One region of the Streptomyces sp. NPDC017520 genome, then DNA from elsewhere that is predicted to be linked to it. Evidence: predicted binding sites of a transcription regulator. Region 1 holds the regulator's gene; the other holds the start of a gene.

What was found. Region 1 encodes HrcA, which represses chaperone genes, less so after heat shock. Its sites were predicted from a motif close to TTNGCACTCNGNNNNNCNGAGTGCNAA; they were not measured.
Region 2: groES (co-chaperone GroES) is a predicted target of HrcA. The motif match lies at 4,819-4,845, and genes of this name have one in related genera.

Annotation. Positions count from the first base shown of each region.
Region 1 is NZ_JBIRKB010000007.1:216,350-223,374, forward strand. Features, by position in the region: gene ACH4KB_RS19065 (nitronate monooxygenase) at 1-348, opposite strand, end outside; gene dnaJ (molecular chaperone DnaJ) at 481-1,623, opposite strand; gene hrcA (heat-inducible transcriptional repressor HrcA) at 1,624-2,640, opposite strand; gene ACH4KB_RS19080 (MBL fold metallo-hydrolase) at 2,805-3,548, shown strand; gene ACH4KB_RS19085 (DUF3097 domain-containing protein) at 3,708-4,526, shown strand; gene ACH4KB_RS19090 (ABC transporter substrate-binding protein) at 4,698-7,025, shown strand, end outside.
Region 2 is NZ_JBIRKB010000013.1:104,896-111,920, forward strand. Features, by position in the region: gene ACH4KB_RS27585 (PQQ-binding-like beta-propeller repeat protein) at 1-1,527, shown strand, start outside; gene ACH4KB_RS27590 (SDR family NAD(P)-dependent oxidoreductase) at 1,693-2,466, shown strand; gene groL (chaperonin GroEL) at 2,630-4,255, opposite strand; gene groES (co-chaperone GroES) at 4,354-4,662, opposite strand; gene ACH4KB_RS27605 (polysaccharide deacetylase family protein) at 4,978-5,901, opposite strand; gene ACH4KB_RS27610 (methyltransferase domain-containing protein) at 6,063-7,025, shown strand, end outside.

The DNA of each region.
Region 1 (7,025 bases):
CGCGACCTTCGCCTCGTAGCCGTCGTCGCCGCTGCTGTCCGGGTCGCCGAGCGGGGTCTCGTACCAGGCGGCCTCACCGGCGAGCTGGTGGCGGTAGACCTCGACGGCGCTGGGGTCGGCGAGCGCGGGCTGCGGCATGAAGAGGTTGACGCCGAACGGTCCGCCGGTGAGCCGGCGCAGCTGTTTGATCTCGTTGTACATCCCGTCCGCCGTTTTGTACCCGGCGGCCAGGAATCCGAGCCCGCCGGCTTCGACGACGGCCCCGGCGAGCTGGGGTCCGGACGCGCCGCCCGCCATCGGGGCCTGCACGATCGGATACCGGCAGAGATCGGTCAACTCGGAGGACATGACCGCATCGTGCCATGTCCTGTGCAACGGGGCCGAATCAGCCAGCGACGCCGTGACCGGTTCTGCCGCCGTACGCCGCACCGCCCGCCGGTTCGGGACCGGCGGGCGGTGCGGTGAAAGGCGAAAAGCGGTTCAGCGGCCGTTGAACGCGTCCTTCAGCCGGGAGAAGAGTCCTTGCTGACCTGGCTGAAACTGGCCGAGCGGCCGCTCCTCGCCGCGCAGCTTGGCCAGCTCCCGCAGCAGCCGCTCCTGTTCCGCGTCGAGCTTGGACGGGGTCATCACCTCGACGTGCACGATCAGGTCGCCCCGGCCGCCGCCGCGCAGGTGCGTGATGCCACGCCCGTGCAGGGGCACGGACTGGCCGGACTGGGTGCCGGGCCTGATGTCGATGTCCTCCAGGCCGTCCAGGGTCTCCAGCGGACACTTGGTGCCGAGGGCCGCGGCCGTCATGGGGACGGTGACCGTGCAGTGCAGATCGTCGCCGCGCCGCTGGAACACGGCGTGCGGCAGCTCGTGGATCTCCACGTACAGATCGCCGGGCGGGCCGCCGCCGGGGCCGACCTCGCCCTCGCCTGCCAGCTGGATACGGGTGCCGTTGTCGACACCCGCCGGGATCTTGACCGTGAGCGTGCGCCGCGAGCGGATGCGGCCGTCGCCGGCGCACTCCGGGCACGGGGTGGGCACGACCGTGCCGAACCCCTGGCACTGCGGGCAGGGACGCGAGGTCATGACCTGGCCCAGGAAGGACCGGGTGACCTGCGAGACCTCGCCGCGGCCGCGACACATGTCACAGGTCTGGGCGGAGGTGCCGGGGGCCGCGCCCTCGCCGCTACAGGTGTTGCAGACGACGGCCGTGTCGACCTGGATGTCCTTGGTGGTGCCGAAGGCGGCCTCGTTGAGGTCGATCTCCAGCCGGATCATGGCGTCCTGGCCCCGCCGGGTCCGCGAACGGGGCCCGCGCTGCGCGGCGTTGCCGAAGAACGCGTCCATGATGTCGGAGAAGTTGCCGAAGCCGCCGGCTCCGAAACCGCCCGCGCCGCCTCCGCCGCCGCCACTGGCGGAGAGGGGGTCGCCGCCGAGGTCGTAGACCTGCTTCTTCTGCGGGTCCGAGAGCACCTCGTAAGCGGCGTTGATCTCCTTGAACCGCTCCTGGGTCTTCGGGTCCGGGTTGACATCCGGGTGCAGCTCGCGGGCGAGCCGACGGAATGCCTTCTTGATCTCGTCCTGAGATGCGTCGCGGCGCACGCCGAGTACGGCGTAGTAGTCCGTGGCCACTTACGACTCCGCCAGGATCTGTCCGACGTAACGTGCCACTGCGCGTACCGCTCCCATCGTTCCGGGGTAGTCCATGCGGGTCGGTCCGACCACGCCGAGTTTGGCGACTGCCTCGTCGCCCGAACCGTAGCCGACCGCGACGACGGACGTGGAGTTGAGCCCCTCGTGGGCGTTCTCGTGCCCGATCCGTACGGTCATGCCGGAGTCCGTGGCCTCACCGAGCAGCTTCAGCAGGACGACCTGTTCCTCCAGTGCTTCCAGCACCGGCCGGATCATCACCGGGAAGTCGTGTCCGAAGCGGGTGAGGTTGGAGGTGCCGCCGATCATCAGCCGCTCCTCCGTCTCCTCGACCAGGGTTTCGAGGAGGGTGGAAAGGACCGTGGAAACCGTCCCCCGGTCCTCGCTGTCGAAGGATTCCGGCAGCTCCTGCACCAGCTGCGGGACATCCGCGAAGCGGCGTCCGACGACCCGGCTGTTGAGCCGGGCCCGCAGATCCGCGAGCGATGCCTCGCCGAACGGCGCAGGGCAGTCGATCATACGCTGTTCGACCCGGCCCGTGTCCGTGATCAGGACGAGCATCAGCCGGGCGGGGGCGAGCGCCAGCAGTTCCACGTGCCGCACCGTCGAGCGGGTCAGCGAGGGGTACTGCACGACGGCGACCTGCCGGGTCAGCTGCGCGAGCAGCCGCACCGTCCGGCCGACCACGTCGTCGAGGTCGACCGCGCCGTCGAGGAAGTTCTGGATGGCCCGGCGCTCGGGCGAGGACAGCGGCTTGACGCCCGCGAGCCTGTCGACGAAGAGGCGGTACCCCTTGTCGGTCGGGATGCGTCCCGCGCTCGTGTGCGGCTGGGCGATGAAGCCCTCGTCCTCCAGCACCGCCATGTCGTTGCGGACGGTGGCCGGGGAGACCCCCAGCCGGTGCCGCTCGGTCAGCGCCTTGGAGCCGACGGGCTCCTCGGTGCCGACGTAGTCCTGGACGATGGCGCGCAGCACTTCGAGTCTGCGTTCGCTGAGCATCGCGCACACCTCCAGCTGTGTCTCTCGGTGTCTGACTGGCACTCGGTGCGTTCGAGTGCCAGCAATCCCCGCGGTCAGTGTACGGGGGTGGGGTGGGGCGGGGGCAAGGGCGACCGGCCACGCCTCCACGAGACCGCGCAGGTCGTTGCCGTTAGCGTCGTGGCATGGACGTCGCTTGGGAAGACTTCGGCTGGGAGCGGTTGGGCAACGGTATCGGCAGGCGGCGCCTCCCAGGCTGGGACGCCACGGCCGCGCTGGTCTCCGGGGAGGCCGGCGCGTTGCTGTACGACACCGGCGCCACGCTGCGCGAGGGGGTCGAGCTGCGGCGGCAGGCCGAGGCGCTGCTCGGGCGGAGGGTGACGCATATCGCACTGAGCCACCCGCACTTCGATCATGTGCTGGGCACCGCCGCGTTCGCCGGGGCCCAGGTGTACGGGGCGGTGGGCGTGGCGGCGCTGCTGCGCGGCGGGGCGGAGAGCCTGTGCGCCTCGGCGGTGCGCCACGGGGTGCCGGAGGGCGAGGCGGCCCGGTCGGTGGACACGCTGGTGGTCCCGCACCACGAGGTGTGCGGCGACTGGACGCTCGACCTGGGCGGCGGCCGTCAGGTGCTGCTGGCGAACGTGGGCCCCGGGCACAGCGGCCATGACCTCGCGGCCCTGGTGCCGGGCACGGGCGGTGAGCCTCCGGTGGTGTTCTGCGGCGACCTGGTCGAGGAGTCGGGCGAGCCGCAGGCGGGCCGGGACGCGATCACCTCGCGCTGGCCGGCCGCGCTGGAGAGGCTGCTGGCGCTGGGCGGCGAGGGCGCTCGTTACGTGCCGGGGCACGGGGCGGTGGTGGACGCGGCGTTCGTGCGGGCGCAGCGGGCGTCGCTGGCGGAGCGCTTCGAGGTGGACCCCGACGAGGGGTGAACCCCGGTGAGGACCCTGGAGCACATAGGAACGTTCCTATGTGCTCCAGGGTCCTCACCGGAGCTCTCCGGAACGTTACGGAGAGGTCACCGGGGTGGCCAGCCGGTCATGGCCGGGTCTCCGACGTCCGCCGGCGCTTCGGGCGAATATCGTCGTGCCATGCGCAGCTACCAGCCGGACCTGACCCCGCCGTGGAAGCGGTCCGCCCCCGTGCCCGAGGTGCCCGCCGAGCCCGATCTGGTCGTGGAGGAGGTCTCCACCGGCTTCTGCGGGGCGGTGATCCGCTGCGAGAAGACGGCCCAGGGGCCGACGGTGACCCTGGAGGACCGCTTCGGCAAGCACCGGGTGTTCCCGATGGAGCCGCGCGGCTTCCTGCTGGAGGGCAGGGTCGTCACGCTGGTGCGCCCGGGCCCCGGCGGCCCGGCGCGTCCCACCCGTACGGCCTCCGGTTCGGTGGCGGTGCCCGGGGCCAGGGCCCGGGTGGCGCGGGCCGGCCGGATCTATGTGGAGGGCCGGCACGACGCGGAGCTGGTGGAGCGGGTGTGGGGTGACGACCTGCGCATCGAGGGCGTGGTCGTGGAGTACCTGGAGGGGGTGGACGACCTTCCGGCGATCGTCGCGGAGTTCGCGCCGGGGCCGGACGCCCGGCTGGGGGTGCTGGTGGACCATCTGGTGCCCGGCTCCAAGGAGTCCCGGATCGCCGAGCGCGTGACCGGGGACCATGTGCTGGTGGTGGGACACCCGTACATCGACGTGTGGGAGGCGGTGAAACCGTCCTCGGTGGGGATCGACGCGTGGCCGGTGGTGCCGAGGGGGCAGGACTGGAAGACGGGCGTGTGCCGGGCGCTGGGGTGGCCCCCGAACACCGGGGCGGCCTGGCAGCACATCCTGTCCAAGGTCCGCAGCTACAAGGACCTGGAACCCCAACTGCTGGGCCGGGTGGAGGAATTGATCGACTTCGTCACCCTTCCGGACTGATGTCCGGGGCCTGACTCCGGCCTGATACCGGTCTGTTGCGGGACTGTCGAAGAGGATCTCGTACCGATCCCTATGAATGCCTGCGTCCCACACGCACCATCGGTTATTGAGGTGGGGGAACGGGCAGGCGGTTCACGGGCCGAAGGGCTCACGGGGGAAGGGCAGGGACCGATGGCGCGCGAGGTCTGGCGGGACAGTGCGGACAACGAGGCGGCCTCGGCCGTCTTCCACCTGATACAGCAGCTGATCGACCGGTACCGGGTCAACCGGCCGGTGATGCCGCTCGTGGTGGTGCAGGCGGCGGACGCCGGGGCGGGGCCGGAGATCGACGCGCGGGTGGAGCAGCTCGTGCATCAGGTGCACCGGGCCAACGAGTTGCGGCGGGTGCCGGTGCGGCTGCTGGACGGCGAGGGGGCGACCCCGTACGAGGCGGCGCTCGACATGGTGCGCACGCTCTCCGAGAAGCCGTGGGAGACCCGCGAGAACACCCAGTACAAGACCTTCGCGTTTCCCCGCTCCCGGCTGCTCGGGGCGATCGAGCAGGCCACCGCGACGGTGGTCGAGCAGTCCGCCGGGAACACCTCCGAGGTGCGCGAGGAACGGATCCTGGAGCAGCTGAGCCGGCTGCGCTGGCGGTCCGGCCGGCCGCGCGGGGGCACCCGGTGGGCCTCGCTGCGGCAGTCGGTGCGGCCCGAGACGTTCGTCGGCGCGCTCTTCATCGCACTGCTCAGCGTGTTGCTCGGGGAGATCGACTGGCTGCTGACGGCCCTGGTGGCGGCCGTCGCGCTGATCGGGCTCGCCGTGGTGGGTCTGGCGAGCCGGGCCGCGCCGCCGCTGCTGTGGCTGCGCCGGGCCAGCCGGTGGTTCGCCACCACCTCGTCCCTGGCCGCGTCCAGTACCGGCTATCCGTCGGACGGCTGGTCGTGGCTGTCGCCGAGCGGTTCGTGGCGGGTGATCCGGGCGCGGGCGGCGGCGGTCGCGGAGCGGGTGGCGGACGCGGGGGCGGGCGACGAGTACGCGCGCCAGTTCCATCTGGAGCTGCGGGTGCAGGCGCTGCTGGAGGACCTGCGGCACAACTACCGCCCGCACTCCCTGGACTGGCGGCGCAGCAAGCGCACGGTCCCGCCGGTGGTGTTCCTGCCCCGGGCGACCCAGGACAACGGCGGCATTCTGCTGATCAACGCGATCAACAGCGTACGGTCGCGGCGCAGCGAGGTGGATCCGCTGCTGTTGCTCGCCTCGCTCCAGGCCCCCGAGATCATGCGGCACACGCCGCCGCTGCCCCCGGAGCGGCCGGGCCCCGGCGCACCAACCGGTTCGTCCGGGGCGCGGGCCCGCTACGAGCGCTGGGTCGACGATCTGAGTCTGGGCCAGTCGCCGGGGGCGGCGGCGACCCTGGCGTGGGTGCTGCTGCTGCCGCTGTCCACCGAGAAGCTGACCCACGAGCACGCGCACGCGCAGCTCGTCACCCACCGGGTGCGACGGACGTGGGCGTGGTGGGTGATGTCGCGGGCGAGCGTCGCCGTGCTCGTCGTGGGCAGTCTGCTGGGGGCGTTCCTGTGGGCCGGGCACTGGCGTGACACGTACTGCCACGGGCCGCTGACCGACCGCAACACGGACGCGATCTGGGCCGGGAAGGGGGACGACCGGGAGTGCGTGGGGGTGGCGACCGCCCCCGAGGTGCGCTTCGCGCGGGGCAACGACCTGGATCTGGCCGGGGCAGGGGAGGGCATCACCTTCGAGCGGATCGAGCAGGCGATCCGGGACGAGAACGACGACATCGAGCCGGACGACGCGTACGTGACCATCGTGTACGCCGGTCCGCTCACCGCCACGAGCAAGGACCCCGAGGCGACCCGTAAGGGGCTGGAGGAGCTGACCGGCGTCTACCTCCAGCAGCGTGCGGTCAACAAGACCCGGTCGGTGAAGCTGCGGGTGCTGACGGCCAACGGCGGCGAGGGCATGCTGCGGCAGCTCACCGCCGTGCGGAAGATCGTCGAGGTGGCCCGGCGGGATCCGACGGTGGTCGGGGTGGTCGGTCTCGGCCGCAACACCCAGGAGAGCGAGAAGGCGGTGAGGCTGCTGCGCGAGGCCGGGCTGCCGGTGGTGAACACGACCAACTCCAGCAGCGACCTGCCCCGGGAGTTCCCCAACTACTTCGGCCTGGCGGCGACGGACGAGGAGCAGACGCATGCGCTGGGGCTGGTCGCCCGGCAGATCGCTAAGCGCCTCGACAACCCGCACGCGATCGTGCTGTCGCGCGAGGATGTCAACGGGGACCTGGACCGGTACACCGCCGAGCAGCGGGACGCGGGCCGGAAGATGCTGGCGGACGCGGGCTTCGAGCCGGGCAAGGACGTGACGTACGACCTGGCGGGCGCGGCGAGCCTGAACGCTCCGCTGAGAACCATCTGCCAGGCCGAGCGGGTGCCCGACGCGCTGTACTTCGCCGGGCGGGTCGAGGACGTGCCGACGCTGATGGGGGGTCTGTCGGTGACC
Region 2 (7,025 bases), on a different contig from region 1:
TACGCCTCGGAGGGCGGCGCGCCCCAGGGGTTCGGGCCGCCGACCGTGCCGGCACCGCCGCCGCCGCCGACGCGTCGCCGGTTCGGCCGGGGGCCGGTCGTCGCCGCGGTCGTCGCGCTGGTGTTGGTGGTCGTGGCGGGAGGGGTATACGCGCTCTCCGACCAGTGGCGGGACGAGCCCGCGAAGCCCGTGGCGAAGGAGTCGCCCGGCCCCTCCGGACCGGCTTCCCCGTCCGGTGCCCCCGCGGCGGGCGGCCCGGAGCTGAGCCACATCCCGACGACGAAGGAGGTCGCCGCCGCCCGGAAGCCGGACGAGTCGGCGGCGTGGATCGTCGACGACAGGACCGATCTGCCGAAGCAGATCAACAAGGTCCACGATCTGTGGATCGTCGGCGACACCGCCGTCCAGGCCCTGCACCGGAAGGTCACGGCCTACCGGCTCTCGGACGGCGCCGAGGTCTGGAACGTCGACCTGCCCTCCTCCGTCTGCGAGACGCCGGCCAACCCGACGCCCGACGGCAAGGTCGTCGTCTTCCATCACGAGCGGCCGGACAACGAGCGGGGCAACCAGTGCAACCAGTTGCGGATGATCGATCTGAAGACCGGGAAGCAGGGCTGGCACAAGGAGCTCGACGAGCCCGGTGACCGGGACAACACGTTCATCGTCCACAGCGCCATCAGCGGGGACGTCCTGTCCGTCGCCCGGAACATGCAGGCCATCACCTATCGGATGGGCGACGGGAGCAAGCTCTACGAGATCCCCCGGGAGAACAGGGACAAGTGCGTCCCCGACGACGTGGCGGGCGGCGTCGCCCGGCTGCTGGTCAGCTCCAACTGCATGATCGCCATCGACCGGAGCAAGAACTACGGCCAGGTCCGCGAGCTCGACCCGCGTACCGGCAAGGTCCTGTGGCGTTACCGGCTGACGACCGGCTGGAGCTTCGGCAGTCTGATCTCCATGGACCCGGTCGTCTTCACCGCCTACAACAACGAGGACACCGCGAGGGACTGGCGGATCACGGTCCTGGACCCCGGAGGCAAGCACCGCGTCACCTTCGACGCCCGGGGCAAGGGTTTCGAGGAGTGCGCCGGGGACGGGTCCGGCGGGGACATCCAGCCCTGTCGGGGCACCGGGGTGGGCAAGGGCCTCATCATGCTGGGCGGCCAGGACCAGGTCGGCGCGTACGACGTGAAGACCGGGAAGTTCCTGTGGGGGATCAAGTCCGACGAGATGCGCATGCTCTACCCGCTCCGCGCGGAGGACGGCACGTCGATGCTCATCTACGAGGCGGCCGGCTCGCGCAACCCCGGCCGGACCTTCCTCATGGGCCCGCGCGGGGCCGGCACGGAGACGAACGTCGTGAAGCACCCGGTGGCGACCGCGCCGTGGGAGTACGGGATGTTCTCGGCGCGCACGGCGTACGTCGACGGGCGGCTCGTCCTGACGTCGACGACCGTGAGCGGCGACGAGAACCGGAAGCCCGTGCGCGAGGCCCGCATGCTGTCCTTCGCTCCCGCCGCACCCTGACCGCCCCGCCCCACCCGGCCCCGCCCCACCCTGACGGGACGTGAGGGGTCACCCCCGGCCGGATCGCAGGGGATCTCGCCGGGTGAGCGGGTGGAGGTCGTCGTGACGGTGCGGCCGGGCGGGCGGGTGAGGTCCCGGACCGCGCGGGGCACTAACGTGCCGCGTATGACGACTGCACTGATCACGGGCGCGACGGCGGGCATCGGGGCCGCGTTCGCGCGGCGGCTCGCGGCCCAGGGGCACAACCTGGTGCTGGTGGCACGGGACATCGCGCGGCTGCGCGAGCAGGCCACCGAACTGCACGACCGGCACGGCATCGAGGCCGAGGTACTGAGCGCCGACCTGTCCACGGAGAGCGGGCTCGAAGCGGTGGAGAAGCGTCTCGCGGACCGCACGCACCCGGTCGATCTGCTGGTCAACAACGCCGGGTTCGGCAACAAGGGGCGCTTCCTGGAGGTGTCCATGGCCGACGAGCTGACGATGCTGAAGGTGCACTGCGAGGCGGTGCTGCGGCTGACCTCGGCGGCTGTCGCCGGTATGAGGGAGCGGGGCCGGGGCGGGGTCGTCAACGTGGCGTCGGTCGCGGCGTTCGTGCCGCGCGGTACGTACGGGGCGTCCAAGGCGTGGGTGGTGCAGTTCACCCAGGGCGCGGCGCGGGATCTGGCCGGGTCGGGGGTGCGGCTGATGGTGCTGTGCCCCGGGTTCGTGCGGACGGAGTTCCACGAGCGGGCCGGGATGGGCACGGACAGCATCCCGAACTGGATGTGGCTCGACGCGGACAAGCTGGTGGCGTCCGCGCTGACGGATCTGGCCCGGGGGAAGACGGTGTCGATCCCCGACCCGCGCTACAAGGCGTTGATGGGGCTGGTGAAGGTCGCCCCGCGTGGCCTGCTCGGCGGGGTCACGTCACGGACGGGGCGCAAGTACGGTCCGCGGTAGCGCCGCTCCCGTTGCTGTACGGCGTACGGATGCGGTACGGGTGTGCTGTACGGGAGCGGTTCCCCCCTGGGCGGGGAGGAACGCACCGAGGCCCGGCACCCCCGCGACGGGGGGTGCCGGGCCTCGGGCGTACCGAACGGCGTGCCGAACGGTGCGGGCCGTACTAGTGGGAGTGGCCGTGGCCGCCGTGACCGGCGTCGGCCTCTTCCTCGGCCGGCTTCTCGACGACCAGGGTCTCGGTCGTGAGCAGCAGCGACGCGATGGACGCGGCGTTCTCCAGGGCGGAGCGGGTGACCTTGACCGGGTCGATGACGCCGGCCTTGACCAGGTCGCCGTACTCGCCGGTGGCGGCGTTGAAGCCCTGGCCCTTGTCGAGCTCGGAGACCTTGGAGGTGATGACGTAACCCTCCAGGCCGGCGTTCTCGGCGATCCAGCGCAGCGGCTCGACGGCGGCGCGGCGGACGACCGCGACACCGGTGGCCTCGTCGCCGGTCTTGCCGAGGTTGCCCTCCAGGACCTTCACCGCGTGGACGAGGGCGGAGCCACCGCCGGAGACGATGCCCTCCTCGACGGCGGCGCGGGTCGCCGAGATGGCGTCCTCGAGACGGTGCTTCTTCTCCTTGAGCTCCACCTCGGTGGCGGCGCCGACCCGGATGACGCACACGCCGCCGGCCAGCTTCGCGAGGCGCTCCTGGAGCTTCTCGCGGTCCCAGTCGGAGTCCGTGGACTCGATCTCGGCCTTGATCTGGTTGACGCGGCCCTTGACGTCGTCGGAGTTGCCCCCGCCGTCGACGATGGTCGTGTCGTCCTTGGAGACGGTGACGCGGCGGGCGGTGCCCAGCACGTCGAGACCGGCGCCGTCGAGCTTGAGGCCGACCTCCTCGGCGATGACGGTCGCACCGGTGAGGGTGGCGATGTCACCGAGCATGGCCTTGCGGCGGTCGCCGAAGCCCGGGGCCTTCACCGCCACGGCGTTGAAGGTGCCACGGATCTTGTTGACGACGAGGGTGGAGAGCGCCTCGCCCTCGACGTCCTCGGCGATGATCAGGAGCGGCTTGGAGGCGCCGGCCTGGATGACCTTCTCCAGGAGCGGGAGCAGCTCCTGGATGGAGCCGATCTTGCCCTGGTGGATCAGGATGTACGGGTCGTCGAGGACGGCCTCCATACGCTCCTGGTCGGACACCATGTACGGGGACAGGTAGCCCTTGTCGAAGGCCATGCCCTCGGTGAACTCCAGGTCCAGTCCGAAGGTGTTGGACTCCTCGACGGTGATGACACCGTCCTTGCCGACCTTGTCCATCGCGTCCGCGATGAGCTCGCCGACCTGGGTGTCCTGCGCGGAGAGCGCGGCCACGGCGGCGATGTCGGACTTGTCGTCGATCGGGCGGGCGGTCGCGAGGAGCTCCTCGGACACGGCCTTGACCGCGGCGTCGATGCCCTTCTTCAGGGCGGCCGGGGAGGCGCCGGCGGCGACGTTGCGCAGGCCCTCGCGGACGAGCGCCTGGGCCAGCACGGTCGCGGTGGTGGTGCCGTCACCCGCTACGTCGTTGGTCTTGGTCGCCACCTCCTTGACGAGCTGGGCACCGAGGTTCTCGTACGGGTCGTCGAGCTCGACCTCGCGCGCGATGGTGACACCGTCGTTGGTGATGGTCGGAGCGCCGAACTTCTTGTCGATGACGACGTTGCGGCCCTTGGGGCCGATCGTCACCTTGACCGTGTCGGCAAGCTTGTTGACGCCGCGCTCAAGGGCGCGACGGGCGTCCTCGTCGAACTTCAGAATCTTCGCCATGGGCTGTGTTCCCTCTCAAAATGAACTGCGCCCCTCGCCACCCGGCTAGTTATTTCGCAGGGGGCCAGGGGCGCAGAACACAAGCAAACGTGGGTGAATTACTTCTCGACGATCGCGAGAACGTCGCGGGCCGAGAGGACGAGGTACTCCTCGCCGTTGTACTTCACCTCGGTGCCGCCGTACTTGCTGTACAGGACGACGTCGCCGGTCTTGACGTCGAGCGGAAGCCGCTCGCCGTTCTCGAAGCGGCCCGGGCCCACGGCGAGGACGACGCCCTCCTGGGGCTTCTCCTTCGCGGTGTCCGGAATGACCAGGCCGGAAGCCGTGGTCTGCTCGGCGTCGAGCGGCTGGACCACAATGCGGTCCTCAAGCGGCTTGATCGCAACCTTGGAGCTGGTGGTCGACACGATCCGGTCTCCCCCTTCGGAGATCTCACGGGGTTTAGCAGTCAGTGGGCGGCGACCTGACCGGCCCGTCGTCGCGGGTGCCGGACCTGCCCTGTCGCGCAAGGTGGTGCTGGCACTCTCCAGGGGGGAGTGCCAGCCCTGAGACTATGACCGTGATTAGCACTCGGTCAAGCGGAGTGCCAATTCACCACCCTCGCGCCGCTCGATCGGGGCTCCGTCGGGTCTCCTTCCGGACAGCGTGGGGGGGAGCGTCGCGTTCCGTACGACGGTACGGAGATGACGCGCCCCGAGAGCGGGTGCGGGGAAGAGCGCGGATCAGACGTAGTCCTCCAGCTTCGCCACCGCGTATCCCTTGTCGGTGATGGTCTTCATGACCCGGCGGATCATGTCGGGCATCGAGCCCTTCCAGTCCTCCTCGCCCCGGAAGTGGGTGAGGACGATGTCGCCGGGGTGCAGGTCCCGGTCCCACTCGCGCCATTCCATGTGGTCGGGGAAGGCCTCGGAGGACCACAGGGGCACGGCGGTGATCCCGCAGGACTTGGCGGCGACGAGGGTGTCGCGGTTGTAGTTGCCGTAGGGCGGGCGGAAGAGGGTGGGCCGCTTCCCGTAGTGCTTGAGGATCTTGTCCTGCTGGCCGCAGATCTCCCGCTTCTGCTCGGCGGCGGAGAGGCCCGGCAGATAACGGTGGTTGAGCGTGTGGTTGCTGATCGTCACCCCGCGCTTCTGCATCTTCTTGAAGTAGCCGTAGTCGTCGTTGATGACGTAGTCGCTGAGGAACGCGCTGTACGGGATATCCAGTTCGGTCATCATCCGCAGCAGCTCGGGGTCCTTCTCCGCCCCGTCGTCCATCGTCAGGAAGACGATCTTCTCCTTGGTCGGGACGGTGGTGAAGACGGGTGGCAGCCCGGCGTCGTCCCGGACCTCGAACCCCTCGCGGGTGGTGATGCGCGGCTTCACCTTCGGCGGCTCGGGGGCCGCGAGCGGCGTCTTGGCCAGTCCCCACTTCTTCGCGGCGACGGCCCGCGCCGCCTGCTTCTTCCTGAGCGCCTCGGCGTAGGTGTCCAGGGCGCGGGCGGGCCCGGCCTTCGGAGCGGCCTCGCCCGGCTGGCCGGCGGCGGGCTTCGCGGGTCCGCCGGGAGGTCCCGCGCCACCGCCGCCCGTCTCCGCCGCGCACCCGGAGGCGACGGCGGCGGCCAGCAGGGCCGCCAGCACGACGATGCCCGGCCTGTGCCACTTCATGGCTGCTTTTTCGTTTTGTCGTACTAGCTGCATGGCGCCGCATCCTGCCAGCCGTCGGCCCGCCTCCCGCCCCGACACCGCGAGCGGACCGGCGCCGTCCCCCGGCCGGCCCACAGCGGCCGCCGGCCGCGCGGGAAACGGCACCCGGCGCAGCGGCCACAATGGACCGGGTGAACGCAACGACCCCCTCCGCCCCGGACGACGACCCCGCCCGCGCCGCCTTCGCGGCGCTGCGCACCCCCGAGGGCGAGCAACTGCTGGCCGAGCTGCGCGACCACGACCCCGCCGACGAGCTGGCCGCCGCGACCCGGCTGCGCCGCACGCACCCGGCGGAGCTGGTCTCGGCGGCCCTGGGCCAGGCCCGGCTGCGGCAGCGGGCGGTGGCCAAGTTCGGGGCCGAGGACGCCTACCGGATGTACTTCACGCCCAACGGGGTCGAGCAGGCCACCCGCACCTCCGTCGCCGCCCACCGCGCCGCCCGGTTCGCCGGGCTCGGCGTGCGGAGCGTGGCCGACCTGTGCTGCGGCATCGGCGGCGACGCCCTCGCCCTGGCCCGCGCCGGGATCTCCGTCCTGGCCGTGGACCGCGACCCGTTGACCGCCGAGGTGGCCCGCGCCAACGCCGAGGCGCTCGGCCTGGAGGGGCTGATCGAGGTGCGGTGCGCCGATGTCACGGAGATCGACACCGCCCCGTACGACGCGGTGTTCGTGGACCCGGCCCGGCGCGGCGGACGGGGCCGCATCTTCGATCCGGAGGCGTACTCACCACCGCTGTCCTGGGCGGCGGCCGCCGCGCTGAAGGCCCCGAGGGCGGCGCTGAAGATCGCGCCGGGCGTGCCGCACGAGGCGATCGGCCCGGAGGCGGAGGCGGAGTGGATCTCGGACGGCGGCGATGTGAAGGAGGCGGTGCTCTGGTACGGGGAGGGCTTCGCGCCCGGCGCGTTCCGGGCCACGCTGCTGCCCTCCGGGGCGACCCTGGCCGCCCCGGCCCCGCTGCCCGCCCCGCCCGTGGGCCCGGTCGGGCGCTATCTGTACGAGCCGGACGGCGCGGTGATCCGGGCGCATCTGGTCGCCGACATCGTCGAGCGGTGCGGCGGGCGGCTGGTGGACGAGACGATCGCGTAC